One region of the Streptomyces sp. NBC_00090 genome, then DNA from elsewhere that is predicted to be linked to it. Evidence: riboswitches for the same ligand, from Rfam matches in the RefSeq annotation. Region 1 holds a riboswitch; each other region holds the start of a gene.

Region 1 (3,571 bases):
GACCCCGAGTCCGTACGCAAGACCCTGGAGGCACATCACGGGCGCCGGGCGCTCGTGGTCAGCGACTCCGTCTTCTCCGTCGACGGGGACAAGGCCCCGCTGCCGGAGCTCGCCGACGCCTGCCGCGCACACGGCGCCGGGCTCGTCGTCGACGACGCCCACGGTTTCGGCGTCCTCGGCGAGGGCGGCCGGGGCGCCCTGCACGAGGTGGGCCTGGCGGGCGACGAGGACGTGGTCGCCACCCTGACGCTCTCCAAGTCCCTGGGCAGCCAGGGCGGCGCCGTCCTGGGCCCGGCCCGGGTCGTCGAGCACCTGGTGAACGCGGCACGCACCTTCATCTTCGACACCGGGCTCGCCCCCGCCGCCGCGGGCGGCGCGCTCGCGAGCCTGCGCCTGATCGCGGCCGAACCGGCGCTCGCCGCACGGGCGCGAACCGTCGCCACCACCCTGTACGAGCTCCTCACGGCGGCCGGACTGACCGCAGCCCGGCCGGACGCGGCCGTCGTCTCGGTGCGCGCGCCCTCGCCCGAGGCGGCGCTGCGCTGGGCCGCGGACTGCCGCGAACAGGGCCTGGCGGTCGGGTGTTTCCGGCCCCCGTCCGTACCGGACGGCATCTCGCGGCTCCGTCTCACGGCCCGCGCCGACCTCACGGACACCGAGCTCGAACGGGCGGTGGGGACGATCCTGCGGACGGCACCCGCCGCCTGAGCGGGCGGCGGGGGCTCGCGGCCTGGCGGCCCCTCGGGACTTCGTGATCGAGGACGAGGGTGGTCAACGGCCCAAAAGCGTTCCCCGGCAGCAGAGTTCACCGCTTCGGGCGATAGATCCGCACATAGCGTGGTGGAACGCCGTCCGGGGCGGCACGATCGGTGGCACTCTGACGCGAAGCGCAATCCGGGGCGGTGTACCCGGTGGGAAAGGGACAGCGTCGCCATGGCAGACCATCAGGAAGCATCCGTCACGCTGCCGAGCGATCCCGCCTCGGTCCCCACGGCACGGAGGTACGTCGCGGACGTCCTGGTCGGTTGGGGGCTCGACGGCTCCGCGGAGACGGCGGACTCGATCCGGCTGATCGTCTCGGAGCTGGCCACCAACGCCGTCCAGCACACCTTCGGGCAGTCGCCCACCTTCACCGTCGACCTCCGCCTGGAGCGGGAGGAGCGGCTGCGCATCGGGGTCACCGACAGCCACCCCCGCTGGCCCCGTCGCCTTCCGGCGGCGGTCCAGCAGGACAACGGCCGCGGCATGGTCATCATCCGCGTGCTGGCGGCGGAGGCCGGTGGCCGTCTCTCGGTCACCCCGACCGAGGAGGGCGGCAAGACGGTCTGGATCACGCTCCCGTGGACCCCGGCCCCCGTGCCGGCGGGCTAGGCCTGCGTGCAGCTCCTGTGACGGCCGCGAGCCGTCGGCGACGCAGGCCGTGAACCGCCGGTCGAGTCGTGCGGCCGGGACGGTACGGCTTCGGTCGGCCGGGGTGCGGCGGCGCCACCACACACCCTGACCGGGCGTCAGCCCCGTGGTTCGTCAATCTCCGGGGCCCGTCAACCTCCGGGGTCCGTCAACCCCAGGGATCCCTCACCGACCGTGGCTCGTCATCGTCCGGGGGCCGTCATCGCCCGGGGGCCGTCACCGGACGCGGCCGTAGTAGACCTTCGACGACCAGATTCTGTCGAGCTTCACCCAGGAGCCCGTCTTGGGCGAGTGCCAGATCTTGCCGCTGCCGGCGTAGATGCCGACGTGGTAGACCCTCCCGCCCGAGTGGAAGAAGACCAGGTCCCCCTTCTGCCGGCTGGAGGCGGAGATGTGCCGGGTCTTGTTGTACTGCTGCTGCGCGGTGCGGGGCAGCGACTTGCCCGCCTGCTTGTAGGCGTAGAGCGTCAGACCGGAGCAGTCGAACCGGGTGGGTCCGGCGGCTCCGTACCGGTACGGAGATCCCTTCTTGGAGACGGCGATGCTCAGTGCCTTGTTCGCGTGTGTCGTCGCTGCCTGGGCCTCCGACGCCGTTCCTGGTGCGAACAGCGTGCCGCCGACGGCGGCGAGGGTGAGAGCCGAGACGGCTCCGGCCCGGGACAGCAGGGACGGGACATGCATCTGCGCGGTCATGCGCAACCCTTCGTCAGCCGCCTGTGAAGGATGACCTGTCGGGTTCGGGCAGGCGAAGATGCCCGGCCGCGGCTGCGGCTTCACCCCGAGGAACGACCCCGCTGCGCTAACAGCGTGAACGTCCCGTACTGCTCGGGTCCTCCACTCCTGCCGATCCAATCCTGTCGACCAGACGTCCGGGACAGCGGCAGGACTCGGCGTCCGCCCGGACCGCCCCGCCGCGGCGGCGGGGGCTTGTCGTCGTCACGGATCTTGACCCACGACATGGGCGAAAACCGAGCTGAAACGGCGATATGTGAGGCTCCTCACGACTGATCCGTTCGGGTGGACAGACAGCCTTTGCGATCTTCGGAGGTTTGGTCGACGAGCCTCGCACCAGCGGCGGAACGTTCGATTCCGCCAAATGCGTACATCTGTTGAGCAAGTCGCACGCTTCATCTGTCGACTCGTCGACTACGCCGAACGGGCGAGGGATTCTGCGGCGCGCGTCGGCCGTCCGGACCTCTACACGACACGCGGGAATGTCAACTCTCGCGACTCCGGGGGACGGTGACGCGGTCCGCCCGGCGCTCCCCGTCCAACACCCTTAGGGCACGCGCCAATGTGTCCGCGTGCACCTCGCTCTCACCCCGCATATGCATGAGCGTCAGAGCCTCGCGCAGCGCCTCCGCGCGCCCCACCAGGGCCTGAGCCGCACGCAACGCCCCATAGGTATGCGTACCCCTGGATGGATTGATCTTCCCAAGGAGGTCGATGACTTCGAGGTACGCGTCGACGAGTTCGCCCTCGGCGCGCGTCAGGGCGGGCAGCGGCGGCAGCTCGGGGACCACGGCCGGCTCACCCGGCCGAACCGCCGGCGGCGGCGCGCCGGCTCGCGACCACGTGGTCCGCCAGGCCGTACGCGACGGCCGCCGGCGCGTCCAGGACGGTCAGGCGGTCGATGTCGGCGTCGATCCGCTCCGGGTCCTGCCCGGTGTGTTCGACGAGCATCCCGGTGACCAGCGCCCGCAGACGCAGCATCTCGCGCGCATGGAGGTCGAGGTCGCTCGGCTGCCCCTGGAGGGGTTCGTCCAGGTTCGGCTGCTGGAGCGTGATCCGGGCGCCCGGGAGGATCAGGCGCTTGCCCGGGGCGCCGGCCGCGAACAGTACGGCCGCGGTGGACACGGCCTGGCCCAGGCAGGTGGTCTCCACGTCGCAGGCGAGCGTCCGCATCGTGTCGTAGATCGCGGTCATGGCGCTGATGGAGCCGCCGGGGGAGTTGATGTAGAGCGAGATGTCCTGGTCCGGCGCCGCGTATTCGAGGTGCAGGAACTGGGCGATGACGTCGTTGGCCGAGGTCTCGTCGATCGGCGTACCGAGGAAGACGATCCGTGATTCGAGGAGCTTCGAGTACGGGTCGAGGGTCCGGGTCCCGAAGCTGGTCCGCTCCGTGAACTCGGGCAGAACGTAGCGAGCGTCCATGGCTGAG
Region 2 (3,571 bases), 7.7 Mb from region 1:
GGCGCACTTCTCGATCCACCCGCACCAGCACCGCGACACGGCGGCCTGGCAGTACACGGTCGACCCCGGCGGCACGGCCTCCGACTACTTCAACATCGGGTTCGGGTCGGGCTCCGGGAAGTACGACATCTCGATGATGGGGCCCAACCGCTTCCTGCGGCGCTTCATCGGCGACGCGTCCAAGGCGGGCAAGGCCGTGGAGGTCGCGGCCCGGTTCGCGCCCGACGCGGGTACGGGCCGGACGGCCCTGTGGTTCACGATGACCAACACCTCCGGCGGACCGGTGACCTTCACCGTCCGCTCGAACGCCTACCGCACGGACGGACCCTGGACGTACACGGTCCCGGCGAACTCCAGCCGCGAGGACTTCTTCAACGCGGTGGCCTACAACGGCGGCTGGTACGACTTCACGATCCTCGCCGACATCGACGGGACCTGGTCGCGCCGGTACACCGGCCACATCGAGACGGGCGCCCCGAGCGTCACCGGCTGAACCTCCCTCTCCCTCCCGTCACCGACCGGCGGTCCTTCGACGACCGCCGGTCGGAGCGGTGGTCAGCGGCCGGCGTACGCGGCGCGGCGGATCGTGGCGTCGAGGAGGTCCACCGCCTCGGCGGCCGTACGACCGGGGGCCCGGTTCCAGGGTCCGATCAGCTCGCGCCACCCCTGCGATCTGAGTTCGGTCATGATCCAGGCGGCCGCCTCGTTCATGGTGTCGGCGCTGCCGTAGCCGAGCCGGTGGGCCGCGAGGAGGGCGCCGCAGACGCAGCGGGCTCCCCGCGCGTCGCGCAGCTTGTACGGGGCGTTCTGCCAGCCCCACTCCGTGAGCACCAGGCGCGCGTAGCCGAGGTGGACCGAGGGGCGCAGTTCGGGTCTGCCGATACGGCGCCAGGCGTGCAGACGGTCCGGGAGTACGGCCCCGATCCGGCCCGGGAGCCGGCGCTCGGCCGGTGGCGCCGGTGGCAGCGCGTCGAGCGCCTCGGCCACGAGCCGGTCCACGGGCACGGTGAGGAGGGACCGCCAGTCGGCGCGCTCCGGCGCCCGTTCCGGTGCGGGGGCTGTCCAGTCCGTGACGATGCGCTGCCAGGTGGCGCTCTCGAAGAGAGCGGCCGCCTCGCGGTCGAGGGTGTCCGGGCTGTGCGGGGAGGTGGTGGGTGACATCCGGCTGACTCCTGGGTCGGGTGACCCCATCCTTCAAGAAGAATGTCCAGTTTGCGACTTTTGCGCACACCGGCGCGCCCTGCACGCACGCCGGCGCGAACGAATGACCCACAGGCGTCAATTTCCACCCATTCACTCACCAAAGGAATTACGTCGCATATTTGGACATTCTTCACCTGGTGACGCGGTTCACTTTCCGAGGGCACCACCCTGGACCGGAACACCCGCAGGCCGTACCGCACACGGAAGTTCAGTGCGGCTCGAACCCGGTCGATCTTGTATTTCTGGAATTCGGTGATCCTTTTCGACTCACAGTGGATCCGCTCCTCTTGTTATCCGCCGCATTACTGGCCTACGGTCACCCCCATTCGAGCGGAACGCCTAATCCTGCCGCCGCTTGAAACACCTCCCTTTCACCCGACGGCAGGAGCGGGGGACCCACGAATTCGCCGGTCCGGAATCCGGAACGGCTCGGGGTGAAGCCGCGTGCGCGCGGCCGGACATCTCCCGTCCGAACCCGACAGCTCACCCCGCAGGCGCCGGAGAGGAAACCGTCATGCCTGCACACGGTAAGCACCGCCGCCCCCGCCGCCGCACCGTCTCCCGTGGCCTCACACTCGCCGGCACGGGCGGTGCCGCCCTCGCCCTGCCGCTCGTCGTCCCGGCCACGGCCGGCGCCGAGACCGTCACGGCCGCACCGAAGACCGCCGCGCAGTCCTTCGCCGCGCAGCCCGCCACGGCCCTGGCCGCACAGCCCGCGGCCGCGCCGGCCGCCGCAGCCGCCACCGCGCGCACGTACACCGTGGTAAGCGGTGACTCGCTTTCCCTGATCGCCCAGAGGAAGGGAATTCAGGGCGGCTGGAAGGCGATTTACCGGGCCAACAAGTCCGCTGTGGGTGGCAATCCGTCACTGATTCACCCCGGTCTTGAACTGACGATTCGTCGGGATTCCGCGAAGGCTGCCCCCGCGCCGAGTGCCGCGCCGAAGAAGAGCACCGCGCAGAAGAAGAGTTCTGCCACGACCGACCGCGCGAACCGCTCCGAGCGCCGTGCGGCGGCCCCGGCGGCCGGTACCTCGGGCGGCTCCGCCGCACAGGCTGTTCCCGCCGCGGCTCCCGCCGCCCAGGCCGCCCCGGCCGCCGCCCGGTACGCCGACAACCTCGACGGCTGGATCCGTGAGTCGCTGGACATCATGGCCCAGCGCGGGATCCCCGGCTCGTACGACGGAATCCTCCGCAACGTCATGCGCGAGTCCTCCGGCAACCCCCGGGCCATCAACCTCTGGGACTCCAACGCCGTGGCCGGCACCCCTTCGAAGGGCCTGCTCCAGGTGATCCAGCCGACCTTCGACGCCTACCACGTGCCCGGCACGTCCACGGATCTGTTCGACCCGGTCGCCAACATCACCGCCGCCTGCAACTACGCGGCCGACCGCTACGGCTCCATCGACAACGTCAACGGGGCCTACTGACGCCGGAAGTGCTCGGCGAACCACTCCGTGGCGAGCTCCGACACCTCCTCCAGGGCCCCCGGCTCCTCGAAGAGGTGAGTGGCGCCCGGAACCACGGTGAGCCTGTTCTCGCACCGCAGCAGGGCCTGAGCCCTCCGGTTGAGATCCAGGACGAGCGCGTCCCGACCCCCCACCACGAGGAGGGTCGGGGCGCGCACCCGCGCCAGGCGTTCGCCCGCCAGGTCGGGCCTGCCACCGCGCGAGACGACGGCGACGACGCCGGAGCCGGGATCGGCCGCCGCCCACAGCGCGGCAGCCGCGCCCGTGCTCGCCCCGAAGTAGCCCAGCGGCAGCCCGGCGCCCTCGGGGCGTCCGGTCAGCCACTCGGTGGTGCTCACCAGCCGGCCGGCGAGCAGCGGGGTGTCGAAGACGTGCGCCCGGTCGGTCGCCTCCGTCTCGGTGAGCAGGTCGAACAGGAGGGTTCCGAGGCCCGCCCCGTTCAGGGCCTCGGCGACCGCCCGGTTCCGGGGGCTGTGACGGCTGCTGCCGCTCCCGTGGGCGAACAGCACGATGCCGGTCGCGCCGTCGGGCACGGCGAGCCGTCCGGCGAGTGTGGTGCCGGTCACCGGGATCCTGACGTCCGTGTCCCGGACGACGGGGCCGCGAGCGGCCCTGCTGCGGTCGAGGCAGGCGATCACCTCCGCGTCGGCGGTCTGCGAGAAGTCCTGGTAGAACTGGCCGATCGCGTAGAAGAAGTCAGGCGCGTGGACGCTGACCGTCTCGTCGGCCTCGCCTCCGAGGCGTGCGGTCCAGCCGTGCGGTGCGACCGGCACCGCGAGGACGATCCGTGCGGCGCCCTTGGCGCGGACCACCCGGCAGGCGGCCAGGGCCGTGGCGCCGGTGGCGAGCCCGTCGTCGACGACGACGACCGTCCTGCCGTCGAGGGGCACGGGCGGGCGG
Region 3 (3,571 bases), 3.6 Mb from region 1:
CGTGGCCCTCCTCGCCCGCGGCGGACGCCTCGCGACGGCGGCTCCGGAGACGGAGGCGGAGACGGAGACGGAGAGGACGACGGGCTGAGCGTCCTTCCGGCCGACTGGCGTACGCCGTGCGGGCGTCCGCCAGTCGGCCCCGTGGGGGTCGCCGCCGGGTGCGGTCGCGGCGACCCTGGGAGGGCGCGGTACGGACACCGTGGCCGCTACGGACCGGGGCAGGAGAGCACAGGTGGGGCACCCCTTAGGAGCAGCGGGCGGTGGGCGGCGGGGCGGTGACGGCCGCCGCCCGTACGGAGGAGCCCGGAGCTTTCTCCGTGTGCTGCCTCCGCTGATCATCGTGGGCGGTGTCGCCTTCGACGTGTCGACACCGCCCTCGTACACCGCCGCGCCGCTCTTCTCCGCCGCTCCGCTGATCGCCGCGCCGTTCTTCTCCACCCTCACGACCCTGCTCACGGGGATCGCCGCAGTCCTCGCCGCCGTCGGGTTGCGCCTCTACAACGGCACCTTGGCGGAGGTCCCCTCCCTCACCGAGATGCTGACCATCGTGACCGTCGCCGCGCTGGCGCTGCTCGTCAACCGGGTCGTACGGCGCAGCGGGGAGCGGCTGGCCTCGGCGCGGGTCATCGCGGAGACCGCGCAGAAGGCGGTACTGCCGACGCCCGCCGAGCGGATCGGCGGTCTGCAGTGCGCGGCGCGGTACGAGGCGGCGCAGGCGGACGCGTTCATCGGCGGCGACCTGTTCGCCGTACAGGACACCCCGTACGGGGTGCGGCTCGTCGTCGGGGACGTCCGGGGCAAGGGGATGGAGGCGGTCGAGGCCGTCGCCGTCGTGATCGGGGCGTTCCGGGAGGCGGCCGAGCAGGAGCGGAGTCTGGAGGGCGTGGCGCAGCGGCTGGAGCGGGCGCTGGCCCGGGAGGGCACCCGCCGGGACGGGCTCGACGCCTTCGAGGGGTTCACCACGGCGGTCCTGGCCGAGATCCCGCGCGCCGGATCGGGGGAGCCGTCGGGCGGCGGACCGGGCACGGGACCGGGTGCGGGACAGGGTGCGGGACAGGGCGTGGGACTGGGCGCCGGGAGCGTACGGGTCGTCAACCGAGGTCATCCGCCCCCGCTGCTGCTGTACGCGGACGGGCGCCTGGAGGTGCTGGATCCGGCGGAGCCGGCGCTGCCGCTCGGCATGGGCGAGCTGGCGGCGTGGCCGGACCGGGCGGAGGAGCGGCCGTACCCGCCGGGCGCGACGCTCCTCTTCTACACCGACGGCCTCTCGGAGGCGCGGAACGCGGAGGGCGCCTTCTACGACCCGGCGTCACGCCTCGCCGGGCGGATCTTCCCGGGACCCGAGGAACTGCTCGACGTGCTGGTGGACGACGTACGGCTGCACACGGGTGGCGGGGCGACGGACGACATGGCGCTGCTCGCGGTGAGCAGGCCGGCGGCGGGGCAGCCGGACCGGCGCCGGACGATGCCCGTGGTGCCCCCGGGCGAGCCCGGTCACCAGGCGTAGTCGAGGGGTGTCACTGCGATAACAATTGACATAACGTCAGATCTCGAGGGTTTGACCAGTCCTTGCTGAAGGGGGGTCAACTCGGGCGATTCTCCACCAATTCAATGAATGATCAAGAGGAACGGCTTGGAATCGGGACCCCCTGTCTATTAACGTTCGATAACGCAGCGCGGTCGTTTCAGCCGCCGCAAGAGGCGGCACCGTGCGCACGCGCCGAATCCTGAAAAGGAACCGGGGAACCACCAATTGGGGTGAATCGGGCCCTTCGCACTCGTGCGACCGTGCCCGTAGGAGACCTTCCTGCTCCGAACCCGTCAGCTAACCCGGTAGGCGAGAAGGAAGGAAAGGAGCGCGCCTCCGTGGCGTCCAACACCCCCGCACCCGAAGCCCCCTTCGATGCCTTCGGTGGCGGTGCGGGTCCTGCCGCCCCGGACACCGAGTGGAACCCCACCGAGGGCTCCCTCCGCGCCGAGAGCCGCTCCGGCGGCCGGCATCGGGTCGTCAAGCAGCGCTCCAACTTCGCCCGCTCCTCCACCGTCCTCGGCGTCGGCGTCATCGCGGCCGTCGGCGCGGGCGGCCTCGCCACCGCGCAGGAGAAGCCGCCGGTGGCGATCTCGCTCCCCGACCTCCCGGACCTCGACCTCCCCGAGGCCAAGGACCTCCCCGGCGTGGGCGAGTTCTTCGCCGACGACAGCGACCAGCAGGACCGGGGCACGGTCGAGGCGACCGGCGGCAACCCGAACCCGCTCACCGCCGCCACCTACGCCACCGCCGACCGGACGACCGGCGGCGCCACCCGGGCCGCTCAGGCCGGCTACACGCAGCAGACCGCGACCGCCGAGCGGACCGAGGCCCGCGCCGTCGACGCGGGCGAGGTCCTGCGCGCCCGCATCCTCCAGCAGGCCGAGCAGCAGCAGGCCTCCGCGGACGCCGCCGAGATGGCCGCCGCGGAGAAGGCGGCGGCGGAGAAGGCGGCCGCCGAGGCGGAGGCCAAGGCCGAAGCCGCGGAGGCGGCGGCGGAGAAGGCGGCCGCCGAGGCGAAGGCGAAGGCCGAGGCGGAAGCCAAGGCGGAGGCCGAGCGGGTGGCCGCGGAGAAGGCGGAGGCCGAGCGCCTCGCCCAGCTCGCCGCCAGCTACTCGATGCCCCTCTCCTCGTACAGCATCAGCGCCACCTACATGCAGTCCGGCTCGATGTGGTCCTCCGGCTACCACACCGGTCTCGACTTCGCCGCCCCCACGGGCACCCCGCTCAAGGCGGTCCACAGCGGCACCGTCAAGTCGGCGGGCTGGTCCGGCTCGTACGGCTACCGGGTCGTCCTGGAGATGGAGGACGGCACCGAGATCTGGTACGCCCACCTCTCCTCCATGACCGTCAGCGCCGGCCAGACCGTGACCACCGGCGAGACGATCGGCCGCGTCGGCGCCACCGGCAACGTCACGGGCGCCCACCTCCACATGGAGGTCCACACCGCGGGCGGCGACGGCATCGACCCGGCGGCCTGGCTCCGCTCCAAGGGCCTGTCGATCTGATCCCCCCGGGTCCGGCTCCGCACGGAGCCGGTTCCCACGGAACGGAATAGGCCCGGCGGCGCGGAGGGTTGATCAGCCCATGACTTCTCTCCGCACGCTGGGCTCTTCCGACCTGCACGTCTTCCCGCTCGCCCTGGGCGGCAACGTCTTCGGCTGGACCGCCGACGAGGCGCAGTCCTTCGCCGTCCTCGACGCCTACGCCGCCGCCGGCGGCAACTTCGTCGACACCGCGGACATGTACTCCGCCTGGGCCGAGGGCAACGAGGGCGGCGAGTCCGAGACCGTCATCGGCCGCTGGCTCGCCTCCCGCGGCAACCGCGCCGACATCGTCGTCGCCACCAAGGTCGGCGCCCACCCCCACTTCAAGGGGCTCTCCGCCACCACCATCAAGGCCGCCGTGGAGGAGTCGCTGCGCCGCCTCGGCACCGACCACATCGACCTGTACTACACGCACTTCGACGACGAGTCGGTCCCGGTCGAGGAGATCGTCACCGCGCTCGACCAGCTCGTGAAGGACGGAAAGGTGCGGGCCGTC
Region 4 (3,571 bases), 5.4 Mb from region 1:
AGCGCCGCGTCAACGTCGGCTGGGCCGAGGGCCTGCACGCCCGCCCCGCGTCCATCTTCGTCCGTGCCGCCACGGCTTCCGGCGTTCCGGTGACGATCGCCAAGTCCGACGGCACCCCCGTGAACGCCGCGTCGATGCTCGCGGTGCTCGGCCTGGGCGCGCAGGGCGGCGAGGAGATCGTTCTCGCTTCGGAGGCCGACGGCGCCGAGATCGCGCTGGACCGTCTCGCCAAGCTCGTCGCCGAGGGCCTCGACGAACTCCCCGAGACCGTCTGACCCCGCCTTTCCCGTACGACGAAACCGCGGCCGCCGAAATTCCGGTGGCCGCGGTTTCGCATTTGCCGGAGCCGGTATTTTCGGGCAGCACAAATCAGCTCCAGCGAATTCCTATTCTTTGTATACGGCGCGCGCGTTAATTCCGGGCACTCGACGTGTTGACGACATGTTGCGAAACCCTCACACGGCCGCGCTCCGGCCTTTTGAGGCGGTGCAGCCCCAGTGAGCGCTCCGCGTGCAGCGCGGTCAGCGCCCTGGCCCGCTCGGCGTCGCCGCGCGCGACGGCGTCCACGATGGCGCCGTGCTCGGCCCAGGCCTCCACGGGCTGGGCCGGCTGATCGACCGCGTACATCCAGGCGATCTTGTGCCGGAGCTGGGTGAGGAGCGCCGTCAGGGCAGGGCTGCCGGAGGCCTGGGCGAGCGTCTCGTGGAACCAGCCGCCCAGCGAGCGCAGATCCTCGCCCTGGCCGCGCCTGGCCCGCTCCTGCCCCAGCCTGACCAGCCCTCGCAACACCTTGAGGTGCGCCTCCGTGCGCCGCTGCGCGGCCCGGGCGGCGCCCAGCGGTTCGAGCAGCGCCCGCATGTCGAGCAGGTCGGCCGCCTCCTGCTCGGTGGGCTCGGCGACATGGGCGCCCGCGTGGCGGCGGGTGACGACGAAGCCCTCGGACTCCAGCGTGCGCAGGGCCTCGCGGACCGGGACACGAGAGACCCCGTAGCGGCGCGCGAGCTGCTCCTCGGTCAGCCGGCCACCCCGCTCGAAGACACCGGAGACGATGTCGTCCCGGATCGCCGTGCATACCGATTGCGCGGGAACGCGCATGTCCGACCTCCGCCTTGATCCGCGCGAGACAATTCGAGCGATGCCTGTTCCGCGTCCGTTCTGCTTCTGTTCTGCGACTCTATTGCAGCACGCCGAAATTTCCGATGCCCCGACGGAATCCAGGGATATGTTTTGGCCAGCGAAAAGCCCCGGCTCAGTACGAGCCGGGGCTTTTGCGACGCGATCCGGGTGGTGTCAGAGGCTGACGCCGCGGGCGCGGAGGTACGAGATCGGGTTGATGTCGGAGCCGTACTCGGAGCTCGTCCGGGCCTCGAAGTGGAGGTGCGGGCCGGTCGAGTTGCCGGTCGAGCCCGAGATGCCTATCTGCTGGCCCGGCTCGACGGTCTGGCCGACGTAGACCCCGATGGACGAGAGGTGACCGTACTGGGTGTACGTGCCGTCGTGCATCCGGATGACGATGTTGTTGCCGTACGCGCCGCCCCAGCCGGCCTCGACGACGGTGCCGGAGCCGACGGAGACGACCCGGCTGCCGTAGGAGGCGTGGAAGTCGATGCCGGAGTGGCTGCCGGAGGACCAGAGCGAGCCGCCGGCCTTGTAGCCGGTGCTCACGTACGAGCCGGCCACGGGGAGCTGGAAGGAGTTGAGCCGGCGGCGCTCGGCCTCGCGGGCGGCGCGCTCCCTCTCCTCGCGGACCTCCTTGGCGCGGGCCTCGGCCTTGCGCTTCGCCTCTGCCCGGGCCTCGGCCTCGACCTTCGCCTTGGCGGCGGCCTCGAAGGCCTCCTGCTCCTGGGCGGCGACCTGGGCGCTGACCCGGTCCGCGAGGGAGTCCTCGGTGATCACCTGGGTGAGGCCGGTGTCCTCGGCGGAGCGGTTGTCCGTGTCGGCGGCGAGCGCCGGGGAGGCGAAGGTTCCGATCACCCCGGTGGTGGCGAGCGTCGCGACGCCGGCGATGCCCACGCTGCGGCGCGCCATCCGGCTCGGACCACGATGCTTCCCGGTGGCACGGGTGAACGCCATGTAGTGGCTGATCCTTTCCTTCCTTCTCGCCTACCGGGTTAGCTGACGGGTTCGGAGCAGGAAGGTCTCCTACGAGCCCCTCCGTACGAGACGAAGGCGCCCGATTCACCCCAGGGACGTGTTGGGTCCCCGGCTCCCCAGGCTCGCGCCTGACGGGGACTCGGCGATGACTGTCCGTTGCCGCGGACGCGGCACGTGCACCTGACGAACAGCCGCACCGACGCTATGCGGATCGTCTTTCAATCACCAAACAGACACGCCACTTTGTAAGACATGCCACAGGGCAGACAGCCACCCTTGACATCAATTCGGACAAAGCGGATGGCCCCGACGAAACCATGACGTCGGGGCCATCCACCGGCGGATCCGAGGAGCGATCAGCCGGTCACGACGGTGACTTCACCGATGCCGAGCGCGCGCACCGGCTCCACGATCTGCGCCGCGTCGCCCACGAGCACGGTGACGAGCCGGTCCACCGGGAAGGCGTTGACCACGGCCGCGGTCGCCTCGACCGTGCCGGTGTCGGCGAGACGCGCGTACAACTGGGCCTGGTAGTCGGCCGGGAGGTGCTGCTCCACCTGGTCGGCGAGCGTCCCGGCGACCGAGGCCGCCGTCTCGAACTTGAGCGGCGCCACCCCCACCAGGTTCTGCACGGCCGTCTCGCGCTCGGCGTCGGTGAGGCCCTCCGCCGCGAGGGTCCGCAGCACCTTCCACAGGTCGTCAAGTGCCGGGCCGGTGTTCGGGGTGTCGACCGAGCCGCTGATGGCGAGCATCGACGCGCCGTTCCCCGCGGCGTCGGAGCGGAGCACCTGACCGAAGGCCCGCACGCCGTACGTGTAGCCCTTCTCCTCGCGCAGGACCCGGTCGAGCCGCGAGGTGAGCGTGCCGCCGAGGCAGTACGTGCCGACGACCTGGGCGGGCCAGACGCTCGCGTGCCGGTCGGCGCCGATCCGGCCGATCAGCAACTGGGTCTGGACGGCGCCGGGACGGTCCACGACGACGACCCGGCCGGTGTCGTCGGCGGTGATCGGCGGCATCGGCAGCGGCTCGGCCGGCTCGCCGGTCCAGGCGCCCAGCGTCTCGGCGAGGACCTTCTCCAGGTCGACGCCCGTCAGGTCGCCGACGACGACGGCGGTGGCCGTGCCGGGGCGGACGTGCGCGTCGAAGAAGGCGCGGACCGCGGCGGCGTCGATCGCGGCGACCGTCTCCTCCGTGCCCTGGCGCGGCCGGGACATCCGCGACTCGGCCGGGAAGAGCTCCTTGGAGAGCTGCTTGGCGGCCCGGCGGGCCGGGCTGGCCGTCTCGTGCGGGATCTCGTCCAGGCGGTTGCGCACCAGGCGCTCGACCTCGGTCTCCAGGAAGGCCGGGGCGATCAGGGCCTCGGAGAGCAGCCCGAGCGCCTTGGGCAGCCGGGAGACCGGCACCTCCAGGGAGACCCGTACGCCCGGGTGGTCCGCGTGCGCGTCGAGCGTGGCTCCGCAGCGCTCCAGCTCGGCCG

What was found. Region 1 has a riboswitch for cyclic di-AMP ahead of OG361_RS05250 (C40 family peptidase). Riboswitches for the same ligand answer to the same signal wherever they lie in the genome.
Region 2: linked by a shared signal. The riboswitch ahead of OG361_RS39655 (transglycosylase SLT domain-containing protein) and the one ahead of OG361_RS05250 (C40 family peptidase) in region 1 are both predicted to bind cyclic di-AMP.
Region 3: linked by a shared signal. The riboswitch ahead of OG361_RS21480 (M23 family metallopeptidase) and the one ahead of OG361_RS05250 (C40 family peptidase) in region 1 are both predicted to bind cyclic di-AMP.
Region 4: linked by a shared signal. The riboswitch ahead of OG361_RS29585 (M23 family metallopeptidase) and the one ahead of OG361_RS05250 (C40 family peptidase) in region 1 are both predicted to bind cyclic di-AMP.

What each region holds. Positions count from the first base shown of each region.
Region 1 covers NZ_CP108224.1:1,211,469-1,215,039, reverse strand. The annotation lists gene OG361_RS05260 (8-amino-7-oxononanoate synthase) at 1-708, shown strand, start outside; gene OG361_RS05255 (ATP-binding protein) at 934-1,371, shown strand; gene OG361_RS05250 (C40 family peptidase) at 1,627-2,103, opposite strand; cyclic di-AMP (ydaO/yuaA leader) riboswitch at 2,107-2,313, opposite strand; gene OG361_RS05245 (hypothetical protein) at 2,628-2,933, opposite strand; gene OG361_RS05240 (ClpP family protease) at 2,941-3,564, opposite strand.
Region 2 covers NZ_CP108224.1:8,951,119-8,954,689, reverse strand. The annotation lists gene OG361_RS39665 (phosphocholine-specific phospholipase C) at 1-493, shown strand, start outside; gene OG361_RS39660 (hypothetical protein) at 556-1,161, opposite strand; cyclic di-AMP (ydaO/yuaA leader) riboswitch at 1,530-1,713, shown strand; gene OG361_RS39655 (transglycosylase SLT domain-containing protein) at 1,718-2,632, shown strand; gene OG361_RS39650 (phosphoribosyltransferase family protein) at 2,626-3,571, opposite strand, start outside.
Region 3 covers NZ_CP108224.1:4,808,730-4,812,300, forward strand. The annotation lists gene OG361_RS21470 (MFS transporter) at 1-88, shown strand, start outside; gene OG361_RS21475 (PP2C family protein-serine/threonine phosphatase) at 233-1,507, shown strand; cyclic di-AMP (ydaO/yuaA leader) riboswitch at 1,709-1,855, shown strand; gene OG361_RS21480 (M23 family metallopeptidase) at 1,867-3,036, shown strand; gene OG361_RS21485 (aldo/keto reductase) at 3,116-3,571, shown strand, end outside.
Region 4 covers NZ_CP108224.1:6,588,794-6,592,364, reverse strand. The annotation lists gene OG361_RS29595 (HPr family phosphocarrier protein) at 1-275, shown strand, start outside; gene OG361_RS29590 (GntR family transcriptional regulator) at 412-1,095, opposite strand; gene OG361_RS29585 (M23 family metallopeptidase) at 1,291-2,073, opposite strand; cyclic di-AMP (ydaO/yuaA leader) riboswitch at 2,086-2,249, opposite strand; gene OG361_RS29580 (M16 family metallopeptidase) at 2,451-3,571, opposite strand, start outside.